3 regions of the Robertmurraya sp. GLU-23 genome follow, and region 1 is predicted to be linked to each of the others. Evidence: riboswitches for the same ligand, from Rfam matches in the RefSeq annotation. Region 1 holds a riboswitch; each other region holds the start of a gene.

Region 1 (7,544 bases):
ATTGGTTGGAATACTAGATTTTTTACGTTCTTTTCTACGTCTTTTTCTGAAACCGTTAATGGGTCAGCATCTGCGTTTAATGTGATTAACCCAAGATCTTCTAAAATTAAGAAAGCACGTGCTGCGTTTGTTGGGTCATTTGGAATAGCTATATCAGCACCCTCAGCAATTTCATCTATAGAAGTAAACGTATTTGAGTAGATTCCCATTGGTGCAGTTGGTACGGAAATAACATCAGTTAGTTCAATCTTATTTTCTTTTGCGAAGTTTTCCATGTAGATTTTGTGCTGGAATAGGTTCGCGTCAATGTCTCCCTTGGAAAGAGCGAGATTTGGTTGAACATAGTCACTGAATTCTACTACTTCTACTTCATAGCCTTTTTCCTCTAATAAAGGCTTAATTGCGTTTGAAACCATGTCACTATATGGACCAGAGGTTGCTCCAATTTTCACTTCTTTTTTCGTAGTTGCACTTTCCTCAGAAGAAGAAGCTTCCTCAGAACTTCCACCGCAAGCTGCAAGAGCCGCAATAGCAATCAAAATGACAAAACTCAAAAATAACTTTCTCATCGTAAATATTCCTCCAATAGTTTTATGGTGTCTGTCACCCTTCGTGGACAGTTGGTGCGTTTTTGTCCTTCTGGGATGGACAGTGGTCACATGTGATTTATTTTTTGTTTACTGCTTTTGCTAGTCGGTCACCGAAAAATTGGATGAGCTGGACTAAACAAATTAGGATGATAACGGTGGTGATCATGACGGTGTTGTCGTATCGGTAGTACCCGAACCGGATGGCAAGGTCCCCAACACCACCACCGCCAACAATTCCAGCCATCGCGGAGTAAGCGACTAAACTAATAATCGTAATGGTCACGCCTTGGATGATCCCTGGTTTGGCCTCTGGAAGAAGAACCTCCTTGATGATCATCCACGGGGAAGCTCCGACCGCGACCGCTGCCTCAATCACTCCTTTATCTATCTCACGCAGTGACTGTTCTACCAATCTTGCAAAGAAAGGAATCGCAGCTACTGAGAGTGAAACAGAAGCGGCAGTTGGCCCAATTGTTGATCCAGCGATCAAGTCAGCCAATGGTAAAAGGGCAATGAGCAAGATAATAAACGGGACCGAACGAATCATGTTCACTAAAAATCCAACAATCTGATTAAATAGGGAATTCTCTAAAAATAATCCGCGGTCGGTAACAAACAATAGGACTCCCACGGGCAATCCGACAATCATAGCTACCACAATCGATATTCCCACCATATAAATCGTTTCAAAAAAGGCTTTGTTTAAATCGGGTAGCAACTCTATTAAGCTATCAAGCGGCATCTCGGATCACCTCCAAGCTTTCTGTGCGAGATGTGATATATTGAATCGCATGTTCTACTTCAGCGGTGTCACCTGTAAGTTCCATAATGAAGATTCCAAGTGGAGTGTCTTTTATGTACTCGATTTTGCCGTGTAAAATATTGCCCTTCACTTGGTACTTCTGTAGTGCATCTGAAATCACTGATTCTTCAGCAATCGCCCCGCGGAAATGAATCTTTACAATTTTTCCTTTGCTTGAAGATAGCAAGTGTTCTGGTAAATCAAATTGTAGAATGGTATTAATGAATTCCTTGGTAAGTTCGTTTATTGGATTTGCGAACAAGTCATACACTGGCCCTTCCTCAACAATTCGCCCGTCCTGCATAACTGCCATTCGGTCACAAATCTCTTTTACGACTTCCATCTCGTGTGTAATCAGTACAATTGTTAACCCTAACTCTTGGTTAATCTTTTTTAACAAAGATAAAATCGATTTCGTCGTGCTCGGGTCTAGGGCAGAGGTAGCTTCATCACAAAGGAGAACGGAAGGGTTATTCGCTAACGCTCTCGCAATTCCTACTCGTTGCTTTTGTCCACCGCTCAACTGAGACGGATACACATCACGCTTATCTGACAAGCCAACCATATCAAGTAGCTCAGTTACTCTTGCATCAATCTCTGCTTTCGATTTATAAGCCGCTTTTAGAGCAAAAGCTACGTTTTCAAAAACCGTCTTTGAGCTTACGAGATAGAAGTGTTGGAAAATCATCCCGATTTTCTGGCGAGCACTTCGTAGCTCCTTTTTTCGCAGTGACGTAAGAGAAACCCCGTCGATCTTAACTTCTCCTGAGGTAGGAGCCTCCAATAAATTCAAACAGCGTAGTAACGAACTTTTTCCAGCGCCGCTATACCCTACAATTCCAAAAATTTCGCCTTTGTTCACGGTTAGTGACACATGGTCCACACCTATTACTTCACCTTTTTTTGTTTGATAGACTTTCACCAAGTCTTTTACTTCGATCATTCATGTCACCCCTTAAGCTATAAAAATACAAAAAAACCTCTTTCCAGTCAGAAAGAGGCATCGTTATATATACGACTTATCTTTCAGAATGGAATCATTCTGTAGGAAGTGGCACCGTTCCATGAAATGGAGGTTGCCGGACGTCATAGGGCCTAATCCCTCAGTCACTCTTGATAAGTAAAAGGTCTTATTAATTTGTTACATGAATCATAAATCTAATAGGGGAGAAGTGTCAACAGCTGTTTTTGATAGAGGGAAGTGTAGGCAACGCTTACATAACTGAGGCTGTAGGCAGGAAAAAAATTTATAAAAATAAAAAAACACCCATCCACAAATCGTGAATGAGTGTCGAGAAATGATTAGATTTTCATAACTCCACCGGTGCTAGCAGATGTTACAAGCTTTGAATAACGAGCAAGATAACCCTTTTTCACCTTTGGTTCAAAGCCTTTCCAGTTAGCTTTACGCTCGGCCCATTGTTCGTCAGAAAGAACAACGTCCATGGAACGAGCGTCAACATCGATGACAATTTGATCTCCATTTTGGATAAACGCTAATGGTCCACCTTCAGCTGCTTCTGGTGAAGCGTGACCGATAGACAATCCGCGTGAAGCTCCAGAGAAGCGGCCATCTGTTACAAGAGCAACCTTCGCACCAAGTCCCATTCCCATGATTTGAGAAGTTGGAGCTAGCATTTCAGGCATACCAGGTCCACCTTTTGGACCTTCGTAACGGATAACAACTACGTCGCCTTCTTTTACTTTTCCGTTTGCAATGCCGTGAAGGGCTTCGTCTTGTGAATCAAATACAACAGCCGGTCCTTCATGGCGGTTTCCACCTGTAATTCCACCTGTTTTAATGATGGCACCATCTGGAGCAAGGTTACCAAACAATACAGCTAGGCCACCCTTTTCGCTATGTGGGTTATCAATGGAATGAATGACATCGAAGTTCTTTACATCACAGCCAGCGATATTTTCACCGAGTGTTTTCCCTGTCACCGTTAATGTATCTAAGTGAAGAGCTCCTTCTTTCTTAGATAATTCGTTTAGAACCGCAGACACACCACCCGCTTCATGCAAATCTTCAATAAATACATCAGAAGCAGGAGCAAGCTTAGACAAATGAGGAACACGAGCCGCTACTTCATTGATTCTTCCGATTGGATAATCGATTTCTGCTTCATGAGCTAATGCTAATGTGTGAAGAACTGTATTAGATGATCCACCTAATGCCATATCAAGGGCAAACGCGTTATCGATTGCTTTTTCTGTAACGATATCACGAGGCTTAATATCCTTTTCAATCAGTTCCATTAACTGAGTTGCTGATTTCCTAACGAAATCTCTACGCTCAGGCGCTACAGCTAAAATTGTTCCATTACCAGGAAGAGCCAATCCAAGAGCTTCTGCTAAACAGTTCATCGAGTTTGCTGTAAACATACCTGAACAAGAGCCACATGTCGGGCAACCAAACTGTTCTAATTCTAAAAGTCCCTTGTCATCAAGTTTTCCAGCTTGGTATGCACCTACACCTTCAAATACAGAAGAAAGTGAGATCTTTTTGCCTTCACTAGTCACTCCAGCCTTCATCGGTCCACCACTTACGAAAACAGTAGGGATATTTAAACGAAGTGACGCCATTAACATACCTGGAGTAATCTTGTCACAGTTTGGGATACAAACCATTCCATCGAACCAGTGAGCAGCGACAACCGTTTCAACTGAATCAGCAATAATTTCACGGCTTGGAAGCGAGTAGCGCATGCCGATATGACCCATTGCAATTCCATCATCGACACCGATTGTGTTCATTTCAAATGGAACTCCACCTGCTTCACGGATAGCATCTTTGACAATTTTTCCAAACTCTTGTAAGTGCACATGTCCTGGTACGATATCGATGTAGGAATTAACTACCGCGATAAATGGTTTACCAAAATCCTCTTCTTTTACCCCAGCCGCACGCAATAGGCTTCGGTGTGGTGCACGATCAAATCCCTTTTTTATCATATTACTTCTTAATTCTGCCAATCTAATTCCCTCCCAATCTATCAAAACACGATGGTGTTAATGTTTTAAATTATTTAAAAATTTTAACAAATAGAATGAGACTTGTAAAGAAAGATGACAGAACATTGATTTGGTAGATTTTGAGCGAAGGGGAAATTTATGAATAAATAATAGCTTTTCCACACTTCCTACCGTATTGATAGTACAAAATACCTATGATACTATTGGGATATTGTATGTTGAAGAATGTCGAAAAGAGGCAGAGTATGAGGAAGAAATGGTTAATGAAATGCAGCAATATTTTGGTTGTAATAGCATTACTAGTGACTCCATTAAGTAATGTTGTATCAGCGGTGACTACAGATGCGGGCACACCCATTACAACCCAATTTATCCCTTATGAAAACAGTGAGGGACAAATCATGTACGATCCTACCAATGAGCCAGGTATTTCTCCAGATGAAGTAGATTTTACTAGCGGGAACGATGGCCGGAATGAGGTAGGAGACAAGCCAAGCTTTTATGTGTATGGAGACTCGGACAATCTTTATTTTCGCATGAGATTGTTAGGGGATCCATATGATCGCAAAGGTGGCTTTTTATCATCGGTCTGGAATGTGGATATTCTAGTAGATGAGTCGCACCGAGCAACCGTTGGGATTGATGGGAAAAGCCCACATGAGGACTATCTGTTTGTAGCTAGTCCTGACAAGGAAAAGGTATTGAAGGTAACAACAACAGACTCAACAGGTTCTGCTGTTCCCGGAACTAGCATTTCGGATGCAGAAAATGGACATTATTTTTTAGATTTTAAAATCCCGATTTCAAAAATAAAAGAAATCATCCCTGATTTAGATACGAGTAAGCCGAACGTATCATTTGGTTTTAATACCTCTAAATCTGCTAATCTACGAGTTATTAATAAGGATGGATTAGAAGCAGCTGAACAGGGCGCAAATGTGAAGCTTGTGCCGTTTGGAATTTATAAGCCAACAATCCTGTTTGATCCAATTATGACATTTGACGATCCTAATCCGGCTATTAGTGGTATTACGACAAATGCGGTAAATGGTAGTACGGTCACGCTTATGGCAAACAGTAAAACCTATACTGGAACTGTAATGGAAGGTAAGTGGAGTATCCCAACGGATTTACCAACTGGAACCTTTAATGCCACTGCCACAGTTATGAACGAAGAAGGCAATATGGCAACAGCGAAGAGTACGATACAAATAGGGAAAGAAATTTCTATTGATGGACCTGCTGTTGAAAGGCTTTATAAATTTCCCGTTAACGTTACAGGAAAATTCCTTAACTCAGATAGTGGGAATAAACAAGTAGAACTTGTAATTACGAATGTTACCAAAGGAGGAACTGTAACATCCAAACCTGTTAACCCCTCAAGTAACTTATGGACAGTTCCAACAAGTTTTGCAAATACAGCAGAGTTGGGTGAGTATACTTTACAAGCCTCTGGGAGATCAACTGGGAAAGATTCAGTTCCCGTTGAAGCAAACAAAATAATCCATATTATCCCACCTCCAACAATCACCACTCCTGTTGTAGAAGATGGGAAATTAGTTGTAAAAGGCACAGGAGAAAAAGGAGAAACAGTTGAGCTATGGGTAGATGAAGTTCTCTACAAAAGCGTTAAGGTAGATGATACAACAGGCGATTGGACAGCTACTGTTGACACGCAGCTTTCACTAGGAACACATACATTTCTAGTAAAAGCGTATGACGATCACTTAGCCGTGGGGCAATCTCTTCCTGTAACATATCAAACTAGTAATATCACTGTTAGCATCGCAAATGGTGATTCAACCGTATCAAACGATCCTACCCCAACCATATATGGAAAAACATCCGTCTCCAACAATGGAATAGTAGAGGTATCGATTGATAATGGTCCAGCTCTTACAGCGATGGTAAATAACGGGAAATGGAGACTTCCTTTACAAACGGCTTTAACCGAAGGATCTCATGAGATTTCAGCGGTTGCGAAAGAGAACGGCTTAACCTCTGCACCCGATACACAAAATTTACTATTGGACTTAACAACTGGGGTTACACTAGTGTCACCGACAGAGTACTCAAAAACTAACAACATATTCACGGGTACTGGGGAAGCACTAGGTGATGTGTCAATTCAAGTAGATGACGGTCCAATTAAAATTATTAATCTAAAAGATGTGTCAGAAACAAATACAAATTGGACATTCCAAACGGGTGAATTGGCATATGGGACGCATACAATTACCATTTCTGGAATGGATGAGCTTGGAAATACGAAGCAAGTAAATAGAGAAGATGCGAAAATCACCCGTGAATTCACCATTATAGATCCTACGAAGCCAGTGCCTTCAAATGACAATGCGTATACAATTAAAAACCAAGCAAAATCAGGTGAGTTAGTTGTTGCTGATCAAAATATCGAATCACTTCTATACACGATCAAGTCAAATGGTGAAAAAGGGACAGCAACGATTGATGCGACAGGAAATTGGACCTATGAGCCCAATCTTGATCAATTAGGTGAGGATCGTTTTATAGTAGAGGTCACAAACCAAAATGGGAATAAAGCAGAAGCAACAATCACAATTCAAATTTTAGAATTGGATGTGGCTATCAACGGCTTACCAGGCCTACGTACCGATGACCATACACCAAGTTTTACTGGAACGGCTAAGAAAACAATAAATAGTGTTTTAACTGTTCAACTTTTATCAGAGGAAGGTACGGAAGTGACTAGTGCTGAAGTTTCCATGACGGAAAATGGCGACTGGCAATATGTTACACCAACGCTTACGGCAGGGAAATATACACTAAAAGCTGTTATTAGAGATTCAGAGCTTGGAACACAGGAGGTAGATACGAAGAGTTTTACCGTATACGATGCTTCTTATAAAGTTACTTTGGTAGCTACCCCTGAGAAAGTTGTAGCGGATGGAGTATCCAAAGTGACGCTGAAAGCCGTAGTGACTGACCAGGACATGATGCCAGCGGCAAATGAAACGGTCAAATTCGCTGCCGAACAAGGGCAGCTTACAGCTACAGAAGCAAAAACGAATGCTTATGGTGAAGCAACGGTAGAATTAATCACTCCAGACTATTTCGGAAAGACAACGAGTCAAACCGTTATAGCAATGGCGTCTGTTAATAATGAAGAAAAGAAATTACAGGCAGAAGCACCTTAT
Region 2 (7,544 bases), on a different contig from region 1:
ATAATAATTCTTCTGCACTTTCCCAACGGTAAGGGCATGTTCCATTGATTCATGCAACGTCGCAAAATCAATCGGATCAAGAGAAGTACTCCGGTCACATAAATTATCTAAATAATCACTAATCGTCTGATAGGCAACGATAAAACGAATGGCTTCTTCATACCGGTCCATTCCCATTAAAGAAAGAATTCCACCGCCCTCACAATGAAAGGTTTTGTGTTCAATGCTAGCTAGTGCTTGCTTCCGAAGCTCTAGATTCGGGATTTCTTTTGCTCGTGCCTTCCACCCATTCAGTTCTCTATGTACAGCAGGTAGAACCTTCCTATACACTTCCGTCATTAAGCTGATGGGCATTGTTGGAACACTCATGTATTTCACCTCACTCACACAATATATCCTAGTCCTTTTAATTGACCTTCTACGAAATCTTTAACATATAAAAATACTTCTTCCCGTTCTGGTTCATTAAACACTTCATGATAGCACTTTGGCCATTCCTTGAAACGTTTCTCCGATAGTGGGACTGAGTTGAACCAACTTCTTACCTTCTCTTTATCTACGATCCTGTCATCCCCACTTTGAACGACCAATAATGGGGTGTCCTGAGTTCTTTTAATCATTGCGAATGCATTCTTCATCGCTTCTTCTAGCTCACGATACCAGCGTACCGATATCTTTTTTACATATAAAGTGTCTTTAAGGTCCAATTCTCTTACATCTTCATTTCTCGTCACCATATCCAAAGAAATTCCAGAAGATACTCGTAAAGCTGGGAACACTTTATTTAAAATAAAGGTTGCCGCGTGTAAGATAGGAGAAGGCTTGTTCACTAAACCTAAGCAAGGAGATGAAAGAATGACACCAGCTACATTTAATCGCTCTTTTTGTAGAAGCCTTAGTGTAATCAGTCCTCCCATGCTATGACCAATTAAGAATACTGGTAAATCAAATTGATAGGATGCATCAATCCACTTTTTTACTTCATCCACATACTCTTCGAATGAATCGATATGCCCTCTTCTTGATCTTGTCGTTAATCCATGACCAGGCAAATCACCCATGACGACATGAAAGCCCGAGTTTCTCCACTGCTCAATAAGCCAACCATATCTTCTATGATGCTCCATCGCCCCATGAACGATAACAATAACGGCTCTGGCATTCCCTTCCGCTTCCCATTTCCACATATGTATTGCCCCTTCTAAAAAAAGTATAAGAAAAATTTCTATAAATTCGTTATAGTAAATATATGATTACATAAAGGAGGATGTTTATGATTTATCCTTACCATGATAAAACCCCAAAAATTGCTGAGACTGCGTACCTTGCTGATTATACGACGGTAACTGGAGATGTTGTCATTGGTGACCAAACAAGTATATGGTTTGGTACAGTTATCCGTGGTGATGTTGCCCCGACAATTATTGGGAACCGCGTGAACATTCAGGATAACTCTATTTTACACCAAAGTCCAAATAATCCGCTCATAATTGAAGACGAAGTCACCATCGGTCACCAAGTGATTTTACATAGCTGCATCATCCGAAAGAAAGCTTTAGTTGGAATGGGTTCTATTATACTAGATCAGGCAGAAATTGGCGAAGGTGCATTCATTGGAGCCGGCAGTTTAGTTCCTCAAGGAAAGAAAATTCCGCCGAACACGCTTGCGTTTGGTCGCCCTGCCAAGGTGATTCGTGAGTTAACTGAGGAAGACATAAAGGATCGTGATAGAATCATGAACCAATACGTAGAAAAAGGCCAATACTACAAATCGATACAAAAATAAGAAATCTTAGAAAAAGTATCTTGAAACTAGAGGAAATATGCCGATATAACTAATATAGAATGCTAACTACATGTTGTATCGGTGGTGCTTATGACTACACTAATCATTTTAATAGGGATTTTAATTATCCTACTATTTATTTTTACACATCTTATAAAGAAAAGTCCTTCTCTTAAAACTTCTTTTTCAATTATTGGAATGGTTTTACTAGGGTTCTTCATCTTATTTATTGCACAAACCCCACATATTGCCGAAGCCGTTGGTCGAATGAAGATCTGGGTACAAGCCCCATTACGTTCGACGAACACTTTTAACGACGATCGGGTTGACCTTACGATTATCCCGTTAGAACAAACCGTTCTCATAGATGCACCAGTCATCAACCAACTACCTGAACTTCCACGCGGCTGTGAAGTTACAAGTTTAGCCATGCTACTACAATACGCAAATATTTCAGTAGATAAGATGACTCTTGCTAAAGAAATCATAAAAGACTCTACAGCCTACAAGGTTTCTGATGGAAAAGTTTACTACGGTCATCCTAATGACGGATTTGTAGGGAGCATGTATACAAAAGAACTACCTGGTTTAGGCGTGTACCATAAACCCATTAAAGAACTAGCTGAGAAATATTTACCTGGACAAATTGATGATTTAACCGGTTCACCTTTTAATGATCTAAAAATACACCTTTCTGACAAGCGTCCTGTCTGGGTGATCACCAACACCTCCTTTAAAAAGCTGTCATCCAATCAATTTGTGACCTGGCACACTCCGAGTGGTGTTATTGATATTACCTACAAAGAACACTCTGTTTTATTAACAGGCTTTGATCAGGATTATGTATACTTTAACGATCCATTAACAGGGGAAAAAAATAAAAAAGCACCCATAATGGATTTTGAAGAATCCTGGGTGCAAATGGGAAGTCAGGCAATTACCTACCTCCCTCGTTAATTAGCTTTGTAACACTTTTTCCGCTAAGTATTCCTTCTCGAAGGAGTACTTTTTTTCTACATATACCTGATGCCATACCATAAACATGAGCACCGTCCAAATCTTTCTACTATTATCGGCTTTTCCTTGGCAGTGATCCTCAAGCAATTGAAGTACATACGTTTTATTTAATAAATAATCTGTATCACTTTCTCTTATAATGGTCTTTGCCCATTCATTCATCTCAGCCTTTAACCAGTGACGGATTGGAACCGGGAAGCCTAGCTTTTTACGATTAAGAACATGTTCTGGTACAATTCCTTCTGCTGCTTTTCTAAGAACATACTTCGTTGTTCCGTTGGCTGTTTTTAAACTTGTTGGAATTTTAGAAGCAACCTCAAAAACGGCTTTATCTAAAAATGGGACACGAAGCTCTAACGAATGAGCCATGGTCATTTTGTCAGCCTTCAATAAAATATCTCCACGCATCCATGTGTGAATATCTATATACTGCATACGGTCAACTGGATCGTAGCCTTCACTTTCTTTATAAAGAGGCTTTGTAATATTGGTGAAATCTAAACCTTTGTTATACGTATTTAGAAGATCACTCTTTTCAAGCTCACTAAACATTTTTGCATTTCCGATATAACGTTCTTCTAAAGGAGTCAAACCACGTTCAATAAAGCTCTTCCCGCGCATTCCCTCTGGCATCATTTTCGCTAGCAAACGTAAAAACGCTTTTCCAACCTGTGGAATTTTATTAAACACCTCTAGACTCTGAGGCTCTCTATAAATATTGTAGCCACCAAATAGCTCATCTGCACCTTCTCCAGATAAAACCACCGTCACGTGCTTACGAGCTTCACGTGCCACAAAATATAAAGGGACACATGCAGGGTCTGCAAGCGGATCGTCCATATGCCACATAATCTTCGGTACTTCATTCATATACTCTTCTGGAGTAATGATATAGCTAATATTTTCTACTCCAAGCTTATCAGCCGTTTCCTTAGCAACATCAATCTCACTAAACCCATTATGATCAAAACCTACAGAAAATGTCTTAATCGCCGGATGGAATTCTTTTGCAATGGAAGCAATGATCGAAGAGTCAATTCCACCAGAAAGGAACGAACCGACAGGCACATCACTTCTCATATGAATTTTGACAGAATCAAAAAGAACATCTTTAATTTCCTTTACAAAATCACTCTCTGATTTTCTTACTGGGTGGAAATGAGCCTTCCAATAACGCTTAATTTCCATTTCAGATCCGATTTTCTTTGTAAAGTAGTGCCCTGGTTCTAATTTTGAAATACCTTCTGACATCGTATAAGGCTCAGGAACAAACTGATACGTTAAGAAATACTGCAAAGAATCATAGTTTAATACATCGTTCTGCAGTGCCAGTAAAATACTCTTTTTCTCAGATGCAAAGAATATCTTTTCCCCGTCATCAAAATAGAAGAAAGGCTTAATGCCGAATGGATCACGTGCTCCATAAAGCGTCTTCTCAACCTTATCCCAAATTACAAAGGCAAACATTCCACGAAGCTTCTCCACCGCTTTTTCCTTCAGATGGCTATACAAAGCAATAATTACTTCTGTATCTGAGCTTGTTGCAAAGGTGATTCCTTCTGCCAATAGTTCTTCTCTTAACTCTACATAGTTATAAATTTCACCGTTAAAAATAATCCAGTATCTTTCGTTTTCAAAATGAAGGGGTTGATGCCCGCTTTCTATATCAATGATACTTAAACGACGAAACCCAAATTGAACATGAGAATCATAGAAATATCCGTCATCATCAGGTCCGCGATGCGTAATCACATTATTCATATTTTCAAATTGTTGTTTTTGTCCATCACTAAACACTTGCGATTTGTCATGAACACATCCAATAAAACCACACATGTATGTAACTCACCTACTCCGTTCTTACGAGTTTAATCTTCCATTCAGAAAGAATACCTATTAATACTACCATTAAAATTATCGAATCGCACTGTCAAATTGACCATTTCCTAAAAATTCAAGCTTACTACCCATTGTTTACATCCCTTTTTGCTTCTAAACCACCATACCCTTATAGACGAAAAGAAAAACCGGGAGTTACAAATTTTCTGTAACTCCCGGCTGAATTTTTACTATTTAAAATTATCTTTCAAGAGCTTCTTTACGAAGTGTATCAGCTTTATCTGTACGCTCCCATGGAAGATCTACATCTGTACGACCAAAGTGACCATAAGCAGCTGTTTGCTTATAGATAGGACGTCTTAAATCAAGCATATTAATGATTCCAGCTGGACGAAGATCGAAGTTATTACGAACTACTTCAATAAGAACTTCTTCACTTATTTCGCTAGTACCAAATGTATCAATAGAGATAGATACTGGATGTGCAACACCAATTGCATAGGCAAGCTGTACTTCTACTTTATCTGCTAGACCTGCAGCAACAAGATTCTTTGCTACATAACGAGCAGCATAAGCAGCTGAACGGTCAACCTTTGTAGGATCCTTACCAGAGAATGCACCGCCACCGTGACGAGCATATCCACCGTACGTATCAACAATAATCTTACGTCCTGTTAATCCAGCATCACCTTGTGGTCCACCGATAACGAAACGACCTGTTGGGTTAATGAAATACTTTGTATTTTCATCAATTAACTCTTCTGGTACAACAGGATTAATAACATACTCTTTAAGATTACGTTGAATTTGCTCCAACGTTACTTCAGGGTGGTGCTGGGTTGAAATTACAATTGTATCAATTCGAACTGGTTTATTATTTTCATCGTACTCAACGGTAACTTGAGTTTTTCCATCCGGACGAAGGTAAGGAAGAATATCATCCTTACGAACTTCAGTTAATCTACGAGCTAGTTTATGTGCTAAAGAAATCGGAAGAGGCATAAGCTCCTTTGTCTCGTTACAAGCAAAACCAAACATTAACCCTTGGTCACCTGCTCCAATTGCATCGATTTCTTCATCAGACATTGATCCTTCACGCGCTTCAAGTGCTTGGTCAACTCCCATTGCAATATCAGCTGATTGCTCATCAATTGAAGTTAAAACCGCACATGTTTCAGAATCGAAACCATATTTTGCACGAGTGTACCCAATTTCCTTAATGGTTTCACGAACAATCTTTGGAATATCTACGTATGTAGAGGTTGTAATTTCCCCAGCAACTAATACTAACCCAGTTGTTACTGACGTTTCTGCAGCAACACGAGCATTTGCGTCTTTTGCTAAAATAGCATCTAAAATTGAGTCTGAAATTTGGTCACTGATTTTATCTGGATGACCTTCAGTAACTGACTCGGATGTAAATAAACGACGTTTTTTTGACATCTCCTGACCTCCTATTTATTTATACTTGAGAAAAAGGTATGCTTATTATATCAACATAAACAAAACCTTCCATTTGATACGGAACTCATTCCCTAAGTAGTATGAAATAAACATGCCATTTTTATTATGAAGGTTTGAAAAATTACCCACCCAAATAAAAACTTTATGCAAAATAAAAAACCTTCCCTGCTTGAGGAAAGGGTGATAGCAAAGTAATTTGCGCCTTTCGCTCTTATCGTTCAAGGACTAAAATCCTTGCCTCAGGTTAGCACCTTCTCTTTTATATTAATTACAGTCATCGTAATTAATTATTAAAGCAGGTTGCTGGGTTTCATAGGGCCTGTCCCTCCACCAGCTCGGGATAAGAGAGTATCCGTTCAATGTAGAATAATACCGTATCACGTCAAATACTGTCAATATCTTTATGAAAAATAGTTGGTTCATTCTTTAAATAATGAGCAACTATTATAATTACATTTCCATTGACACTTAGCATCATATAACACGATCGTTCCCATTTGAATTTGTCCCTTCTTTTAATAGTATAGACTATTGACTCCCATTCATCGTTTTATGTAATAAAAAGGCTTAAAAATAGGTCGTATACGATGTTTTTTCTTGCACCCTCTAATATTTTTATAAATAGTATAGACTAATTAAGTTAATGTGTTATACTAATTAAAAAATAACAAATAAAGGTAGGTAGTCATCAGATGAACTCTGTCCGTATTTCTAACCAATTAAGCGAATTGTTAGCCTCTGGTCATGTGCATGTGCAACTATCTGTACCACAATTAGTCGAAAAGGTTCTTACTAGAAACGAAGGAGTCTTAACTTCGACAGGAGCTGTTCGAGCAACAACAGGAAAATATACTGGTCGGTCTCCGAAAGACAAATACATTGTTGAAGAAGCCTCTACAAAGGACAAGATTGATTGGGGAGCTGTTAACCAACCAATCTCTCAAGAAGTGTTCGAACGTTTATATAATAAAGTACTAAGTTACTTGAAAGATAGAGATGAGTTATTTGTTTTCAAAGGGTTTGCTGGCGCAGATAAGAAACATCGTCTACCCATTCAAGTGATCAACGAGTTTGCATGGCATAATCTATTTGCCCATCAGTTATTCATTAGACCAACAGCAGAAGAGCTTTTGACTCATGAAGAACAATTCACAGTCATATCGGCTCCAAACTTTAAAGCAGACCCTATTATTGATGGTACCAAGTCTGAGACTTTTATTATAGTCTCTTTTGAAAGAAAGACCGTATTAATCGGTGGCACAGAATATGCAGGCGAGATGAAGAAATCCATTTTCTCTATCATGAACTACTTATTGCCTGAAAATAATATTCTACCTATGCACTGCTCAGCAAATGTCGGCGTTGAAGGAGATGTCGCTTTATTCTTTGGCTTATCAGGAACAGGTAAAACGACCTTATCTGCTGATGCAAACCGACG
Region 3 (7,544 bases), on a different contig from region 1:
TACCAACAAACCTAAAAGTAATGAACCTATTGCATTAATAATAAGTGTACCAATAGGAATGGAAACGTTTATGTACTTTTTCGCAAGTAGACCAATAATATATCTAGCATTTGCTCCAATAAACCCACCTGCAGCGATTAGTATGAAATTCATTGAACAGCCACCCTTTTCTGCCCTAATTGGAAGCCGCCAAATGCACAGACAAGGCCACCTATCATACTTATAAATACATAACAAATAGCTAGAAGATATTGTCCCTCTTGTAAAAGCGAGCTAAGCTCCACACTTAAGGTAGAGAAAGTCGTAAAAGAACCAATTAACCCCGTCCCAATAGCAGCTGCTAACTCATCAGGGAGCTTTTTTGATAGCAACAGTCTTGAAGTAAACCAACCAAGTGCAAATGCTCCTAACAAATTGGCGAGTAATGTTCCTAAAAATGGTAACCAGTTTCCATTAATGGCTAACATATTGTAATAAATACTATATCTCAACACACTTCCAATGGAACCACCGATCCCTACAAATAATAACCTCATAATAATATTCACCCTATTAATTAGAAAAATGACAGATTAAAAGAAAATACTGTTAGCTACCATGCTAACAGTATTATGTAGTCTGATGTTAAGCTTCTTTAAAATAATCCTTGTAATAGCCGCCGACTTTTCCACTATTATCTATAATAAAGTAAAATTCTTCTGTTTCATTTTTTACTTCGTACACATTTCCTGGTGTTAATTTATTATCTACAATATATTTTTCAGCTTTTGTGTGAACACAAGTTACCTTTTTTATTGTTTCTGACTCTGACCATTTTAGATGAATCACTACAGTCACTCCTTTTACATTATCTATCTTATTATAGAAAGGAAGTAACTACTTAGCAACTTTTTCTAAAAAATGCTTCTTTAAAGGCTTGATTCGAAAATTTCTTTTTGTCACTTTTCGAACTTTGTTTTCTTCAAAGGTAAAAAATTCACCTGTTAAGATATTTTTTAAAGTGATATAACTAATTTCACATATTGTATCTAATCTAATAAACTCTAGATAGTTGTATTGTCGATTATTATACACCAGCTCATAATAGCCATTTTCTCGATTCCCACTCATATTCTGACCCACTTTCTTAAGTTGGTGATATCAAGTGTTTACCACAATGGATACTCGTATTAAACCGATGTACAATAAAAAAGTTAACTATTGCTTGATTTTTTTAGACGATCAAGTTCTTTTAGTAGATATTGATAATACCTTTCACTCAATCTTCCTTTGGCCCCTCTAAGAATTTCGGTCGAATAATGGTCGGGGGGTGACACTTCGGGCATTTTGTTATACACATGGAATGTCAAAACATCCTTTAACATTTCTCCATCGATGTCCACATCTACAAAGGTTGGGCGATACCATCCTCCATAAAACCCCTCTCTACCAAATAAATACTCGACCCCTTCATATGGAGTTAAGTAAACTACCCCTTCGGTTTCACCACCATCTTCTACAATATCTGCTCTTCCGCCATCACTTACTCTGAAAAGATATTTCATGGAGTATCCCTTTAAAACAGCAGCACCGACGAGATTTTTAAAACAGTGATCTACCCCCGCTTTTCGGAATCGTTCATCATCCATACATGAACCATATGCAAAGTAATATACTTGGTCAGGACGATTTTTCATGAATCTATGTAACTTCCAATCACCGTGGGTGATTTTTTCAGCTTTGCTTGATTCATCCACATTCACATACACGAGCGCTACTTTAGTGCCTTTATCAGTATGAACGGTAACATTTGTTCTGTCATACAAATTAGACTCTTTACCCTCTTCATAATCCTCCAATGCGTCGAGCTGAGGTAAAAGGGTTTTACTAACTTCATATAACTCTCCATGCACCTTACCGGAATCATTGAGTTCTAGTGTAGGATAACCGTTACCTGTATCAAAAAGCTCACCGTTTACCCATGCCTGTTCAGCGATACAAGTAGCTTCTCTGATTAATCTGTGATTCGTTTCATGTCTTCTTAATGTACCATAAACAAAAAGTGTAATCGTATCCATCCTTCTCCCCCATCGTACAAACTATTTACCATATTTTATCATAAAAAAAACCATTACGTGAAAATCCTGTAACAGAATATTAATAATTTTATGGCAGTAAATCTGGAGTTTTGGGTTTTCAAATGGATTAAAACCCGATACAATGATAAAAAGCTAGAAAATTCAGTCCATTTTAAGGAGGCTTGCAAATGAAGATTATGAGTAATGAAATGTTAGTTGTCTCGTATCGGAATGCATTGAAGTCAGGTGAGGATAAAGAATGGGCGAAGTTTTTGAAGAAGGAAATTGAGAAAAGAAATTTGAAACCGACAATTAAATCATAGGACACAACCACCGGCACCCAAGTGCCGGTGGTTTTATTTTTTCCTACGAAAATAAACAAGACGAGTTTCCCCGTCTATAACTGATTGATCATATTTAAGTAAAGTTGTTGCGGTGGTTGACTGGAGAGACGTTTCTCCTTTTGAACTGATTCATTCATTTCTCTCATTTCAAGAGGAAAATCCACGTGACCACCTACAGGATAACCTTGAAGACCCTCACCTGATATAAACAATTCAATTCCATCCTCGGTAACAAAAAAGGCGTCTTCACTCAACATATACCGATGATGACATCTGCTTTTCGTTTGCATGAATTTCCCTCCACTTTTTGTTCTCAAACTTATTATATATTAAATGTTCTGAATATTCATATAGTAAATTTTAGGAAATTGTGAACAAAATTGTCGTTAATTTGTAAAAAAGATTGACACTTAGCGATTTACTGTAGTAAAGTTAGAAAAAATTAAATGTTTTGATTTCTTATCAAGAGAGGTCGAGGGTCTGGCCCTATGAAGCCTCAGCAACCATCAATTTTTTGAAAAGGTGCTAATTCCAGCAAGTATTTTACTTGGAAGATAAGAAGAATGGCTCATGTTGATAACAAAGTCTTCTTCTTAGAGAGAAGGCTTTTTTTTATTATTAGGATGTTGGGAGAGACTAAAATGTACAAAAATGAAACAAAGGTAGCACAGATCGGAAACAGAAGTGAAACTCAAACTGGGACAGTAAACCCACCTGTATACTTTTCGACAGCTTATCGACACGAAGGAATAGGCCAATCAACTGGATTTGATTATATTCGAACAGGTAATCCAACAAGAAAACTTGTAGAGGCAGCAATAGCTGATTTAGAAGGCGGTGACCAAGGATTTGCCTGTAGTTCCGGAATGGCTGCTATCACTACCATTCTTGCACTCTTTGAATCTGGCGACGAATGGATTGTATCAAGAGATTTATACGGTGGAACCTATCGAATTCTAGAGCAAGGATTTAAAAAATGGGGACTTTCAAGTACGTATGTACAAACTCATGATGTGAGCATTATCGAACAGGCTATTACAGAAAAAACGAAGGCCATATTCATTGAAACACCAACCAATCCTCTAATGGAAGAAACGGATATTCAAGCGGTTGCTGAACTAGCGAAGAAATATAATATATTATTAATTGTCGACAATACGTTTTACACTCCATTACTTCAAAGACCGATTGAGCTTGGAGCTGATATTGTCATTCATAGTGCTACCAAATACTTAGGTGGACATAATGATGTGCTAGCTGGCTTGATCGTTGGGAAAGGAAAAGAGGTTTGTGAACAGCTTGGATTCCACCACAACTCTATAGGAGCGGTTTTAAGTCCGTTTGACTCTTGGCTTCTTATTCGTGGGATGAAGACTTTAGCACTTAGAATGAAACAGCATGAAAAAAATGCAAGCGAACTTGCAAGCTTCTTAAAGAATCATGAAAATGTAGTAGATGTTCTTTACCCAGGCCGCGGAGGCATGCTATCCTTCCGAATTAAAAAAGAAGAGTGGGTTAATTCATTTTTACAAAATCTTAAGCTTATTACGTTTGCAGAAAGTCTTGGGGGTGTAGAAAGCTTCATTACATACCCAGCTACACAGACACACGCGGATATTCCGGAAGAAATTCGTTTTTCAATAGGCGTTTGTAATCGCCTGCTTCGTTTCTCTGTTGGTATTGAAGACGTGGAGGATTTAATTAAAGATATTGACCAAGCTCTTACTCGTTTAAGTTCGGAGGCATAAAAATGACAAAAGAACACAATTTCTCATTTGAAACAAAACTACTTCATAATGAACATAAATTTGATCCAACAAACGGTGCTGTTTCCGTTCCTATTCAACATGCATCCACCTTCCATCAGCATAGCGTCGATGAGTTTGGAAAATACGACTATGGTCGAAGTGCGAATCCAACTCGCGAAGCTTTTGAAACAGTCATTGCTAACCTTGAAGAAGGTACAAACGGATATGCCTTTTCATCAGGTATGGCAGCCATTTCGACTGCGTTTCTCCTTCTCTCTCAAGGAGATCATGTGGTGATCACAGAAGACGTGTATGGTGGGACCTACAGAATGGTGACGGAAGTTCTTTCGCGTTTTGGAATCGAGCACACATTTGTTGATATGACGGACCTCACAGAAGTTAAACAGGCGATTCGTCCGAATACAAAGGTTTTCTATGTAGAAACTCCTTCCAATCCCCTTTTAAAGGTGACAGATATCCGAGCCATTAGTGACATTGCTAAAAGTGTTGGAGCTTTAACCTTTGTTGACAATACATTTTTAACACCTGCTCTACAAAAGCCCTTACTTCTTGGTGCGGATGTGGTGCTTCATAGTGCCACGAAGTTCCTTTCTGGTCATAGTGATGTAGTTGCTGGTGCGATCGTTGTTAACGATCCTGATCTTGCTAAACAGATTGGATTTTTACAAAACTCATTTGGCGCTGTGTTAGGCGTTCAAGATGCGTGGTTAGTGTTACGAGGAATAAAGACCTTATCGGTTCGTATGGACTTCTCAATGAAATCTGCACTAAAAATAGCACACTTCTTGCAGGACCATCCTTCTGTGAAAAAAGTGTACTACCCTGGACTTACTGATCATCCACAGTACGAAATACAAAACGAACAATCAGAAGGGGCCGGAGCTGTTCTTTCGTTTGAACTCGAATGTGAAGAAGCCGTAAAACAATTTGTTGAATTAACAGAGATCCCTGTATTTGCTGTTAGTTTAGGAGCAGTTGAATCGATCCTCTCTTACCCGGCGAAAATGTCACATGCAGCAATGCCGATTGAACAACGCTTAAAAAGAGGAATCAGCCAAAGCCTGCTTCGCCTTTCTGTTGGCCTAGAACATCCAGATGATATCATTAAAGACTTCTCGGCTGCTCTTGAAACGATAGCCGCGAATTGCCAAGGAGAGAAAGTAAGATGAGCCTTTTAGATAAACTTAAAAAAGACATTGTCATTGGTGATGGTGCAATGGGTACCCTTCTCTACTCTTATGGAACAGATACTTGTTTTGAAGAGTTAAACCTGTCGCATCCGGATGATATTTTTAACATCCATAAGGCCTATCTACGAGCAGGAGCGGATGTTATACAAACCAATACGTACGCTGCCAACTCTTTAAAGCTACAAAGATATGGTCTTGAGGACTCTGTTGAAAAAATTAATCGTGCTGCCGTAAAAGTTGCGAAAAAAGCCATTACAAATGAAAGCTTTGTTGTCGGGACCATTGGTGGTAACCGTGGTATTCGCCCCAACTCATTTTCTTTAGAGGAAATTGTCCAAAGCTTTTTACAGCAACTACATTATTTGCTGCTGGAAGATATTGATGGCCTATTACTTGAAACATACTACGATTTAGATGAAATTGAAGCAGTCCTATCCATTGCCAGAAAGGAAACCAATTTACCTATTATTGCTCAAGTTTCCATGCAGGTCCCTGGCATTATGCAAAATCGAACACCCATTAATGAAGCTCTCTTACGTTTAGAGAGTCTTGGTGCTGATGTGGTCGGTGTGAACTGTCGTCTTGGTCCCCATCATATGCTTGAAAGCTTGGAACAAGTTGAATTACCTAAAACGGCTCTTCTATCAGCATATCCAAATGCTAGTCTCCCTACGTACACTGATGGGAAATTCCATTATGAAGGAGATGCGGATTATTTCCGAAAAAGTGCACAGGAATTCAGAGCTCAAGGTGTTCGTCTTTTAGGAGGATGCTGTGGCACAACTCCAGCCCATATTGAGGCATTTGCATCAGAACTAAAAGGAACTTCACCGGTGACGGAAAAGCAAGTTGAAGTAAAAAAAGAAGTGGTTCAAGTAAAAACTGTACAACCAAAACGCACGGAACGTCCTCTACAAGAAATTGTTAAAGAAAGATCATCAGTCATTGTTGAATTGGACCCGCCTCGAAAGCTGAACACAAAGAAATTTTTTGAAGGAGCACAAGCGCTTAAGGAAGCCGGTGTTGATGCTATTACACTAGCTGATAATTCACTAGCGTCTCCAAGAATTTGTAATACTAGCTTGGCTCAATTGACCAAAACAAATATCGGCTTACGACCACTTGTTCACATTACTTGTCGTGATCGTAATATTATTGGTCTTCAATCTCATCTGATGGGACTTCATACCCTAGGATTACATGATATATTAGCTATTACAGGCGACCCTGCTCGTGTCGGTGATTTTCCTGGTGCATCATCAGTATATGATGTCTCTTCTTTCGAACTCATTAGCATGATTAAGCAGTTTAATGAAGGCCTTTCCCCTACTGGTAAGGACTTAGGAGAAAAGGGCGTATTTTCGGTTGCTGCCGCGTTTAATCCAAATGTAAAATATATAGATAAAGCTGTTTTACGTATGGAAAAGAAAGCAAAGTATGGAGCAGATTACTTTATTACTCAACCAGTATATTCAGAGGAAAAACTATTAGAGATCTACCATGCAACTAGGCATATCAACCAACCCATTTACATTGGGTTAATGCCACTTACATCGAGTAAAAATGCGGAGTTTCTTCATAACGAAGTACCTGGAATAAAAATTTCTGATTCTATTAGAGAGTTAATGGCTACTTTAAAAGATGATCCTGTTCAGTCAGCTCAAGAAGGAATTGCTATTACTAAGTCCTTGATTGACGCAGCTTCTGAATTGTTTAATGGAATTTATTTAATTACTCCTTTTATGCGCTATGAAATGACCGCACAGCTCGCTACCTATACAAATACGATAAACAGCCAAGTGTTAAGGAGGAAGCTGAATGCAAACAGCATCGTTAAATGAACAACTAAATAAACGAATTCTCATCATGGATGGTGCGATGGGTACGATGCTCCAACAAGAAGCATTAACAGCTAAGGATTTTGGTGGAGAGGAGTATGAGGGTTGTAATGAAATCTTAAACCTCACTGCCCCTGATGTGATTGAAAAAATTCACCTAGAGTACTTACGCGCTGGAGCAGATATTATTGAAACCAATACTTTCGGTGCAACTAGTCTAGTATTAGATGAATACGATTTAGGCTCTAAAGCGTATGAAATTAATGTGGTCGCTGCCAAGCTAGCAAGAAAGGCGTGTGATCAAATATCTACACCTGAGTGGCCACGCTTTGTCGCAGGGTCCCTT

Evidence for each region. A riboswitch is a leader RNA that binds a small molecule or an ion and turns the genes downstream of it on or off. The one in region 1 is predicted to bind S-adenosylmethionine.
Region 2: another riboswitch for S-adenosylmethionine. It lies ahead of metK (methionine adenosyltransferase); the one in region 1 lies ahead of ACVBAX_RS18465 (methionine ABC transporter ATP-binding protein).
Region 3: another riboswitch for S-adenosylmethionine. It lies ahead of ACVBAX_RS04245 (methionine biosynthesis PLP-dependent protein); the one in region 1 lies ahead of ACVBAX_RS18465 (methionine ABC transporter ATP-binding protein).

What each region holds. Positions count from the first base shown of each region.
Region 1 is NZ_JBRKCV010000013.1:97,155-104,698, reverse strand. It holds gene ACVBAX_RS18475 (MetQ/NlpA family ABC transporter substrate-binding protein) at 1-569, opposite strand, end outside; gene ACVBAX_RS18470 (methionine ABC transporter permease) at 667-1,332, opposite strand; gene ACVBAX_RS18465 (methionine ABC transporter ATP-binding protein) at 1,322-2,335, opposite strand; SAM riboswitch class I at 2,409-2,515, opposite strand; gene ilvD (dihydroxy-acid dehydratase) at 2,695-4,368, opposite strand; gene ACVBAX_RS18455 (Ig-like domain-containing protein) at 4,614-7,544, shown strand, end outside.
Region 2 is NZ_JBRKCV010000017.1:55,631-63,174, forward strand. It holds gene ACVBAX_RS20515 (tetraprenyl-beta-curcumene synthase family protein) at 1-369, opposite strand, end outside; gene ACVBAX_RS20520 (lysophospholipase) at 384-1,187, opposite strand; gene ACVBAX_RS20525 (gamma carbonic anhydrase) at 1,274-1,786, shown strand; gene ACVBAX_RS20530 (C39 family peptidase) at 1,877-2,743, shown strand; gene asnB (asparagine synthase (glutamine-hydrolyzing)) at 2,744-4,639, opposite strand; gene metK (methionine adenosyltransferase) at 4,883-6,085, opposite strand; SAM riboswitch class I at 6,315-6,453, opposite strand; gene pckA (phosphoenolpyruvate carboxykinase (ATP)) at 6,799-7,544, shown strand, end outside.
Region 3 is NZ_JBRKCV010000001.1:822,192-829,735, reverse strand. It holds gene crcB (fluoride efflux transporter CrcB) at 1-153, opposite strand, end outside; gene crcB (fluoride efflux transporter CrcB) at 150-536, opposite strand; gene ACVBAX_RS04270 (DUF6501 family protein) at 625-828, opposite strand; gene ACVBAX_RS04265 (hypothetical protein) at 877-1,110, opposite strand; gene ACVBAX_RS04260 (gamma-glutamylcyclotransferase) at 1,194-2,057, opposite strand; gene sda (sporulation histidine kinase inhibitor Sda) at 2,246-2,380, shown strand; gene ACVBAX_RS04250 (hypothetical protein) at 2,455-2,691, opposite strand; SAM riboswitch class I at 2,858-2,962, shown strand; gene ACVBAX_RS04245 (methionine biosynthesis PLP-dependent protein) at 3,043-4,149, shown strand; gene metC (cystathionine beta-lyase) at 4,152-5,339, shown strand; gene ACVBAX_RS04235 (bifunctional homocysteine S-methyltransferase/methylenetetrahydrofolate reductase) at 5,336-7,201, shown strand; gene metH (methionine synthase) at 7,179-7,544, shown strand, end outside.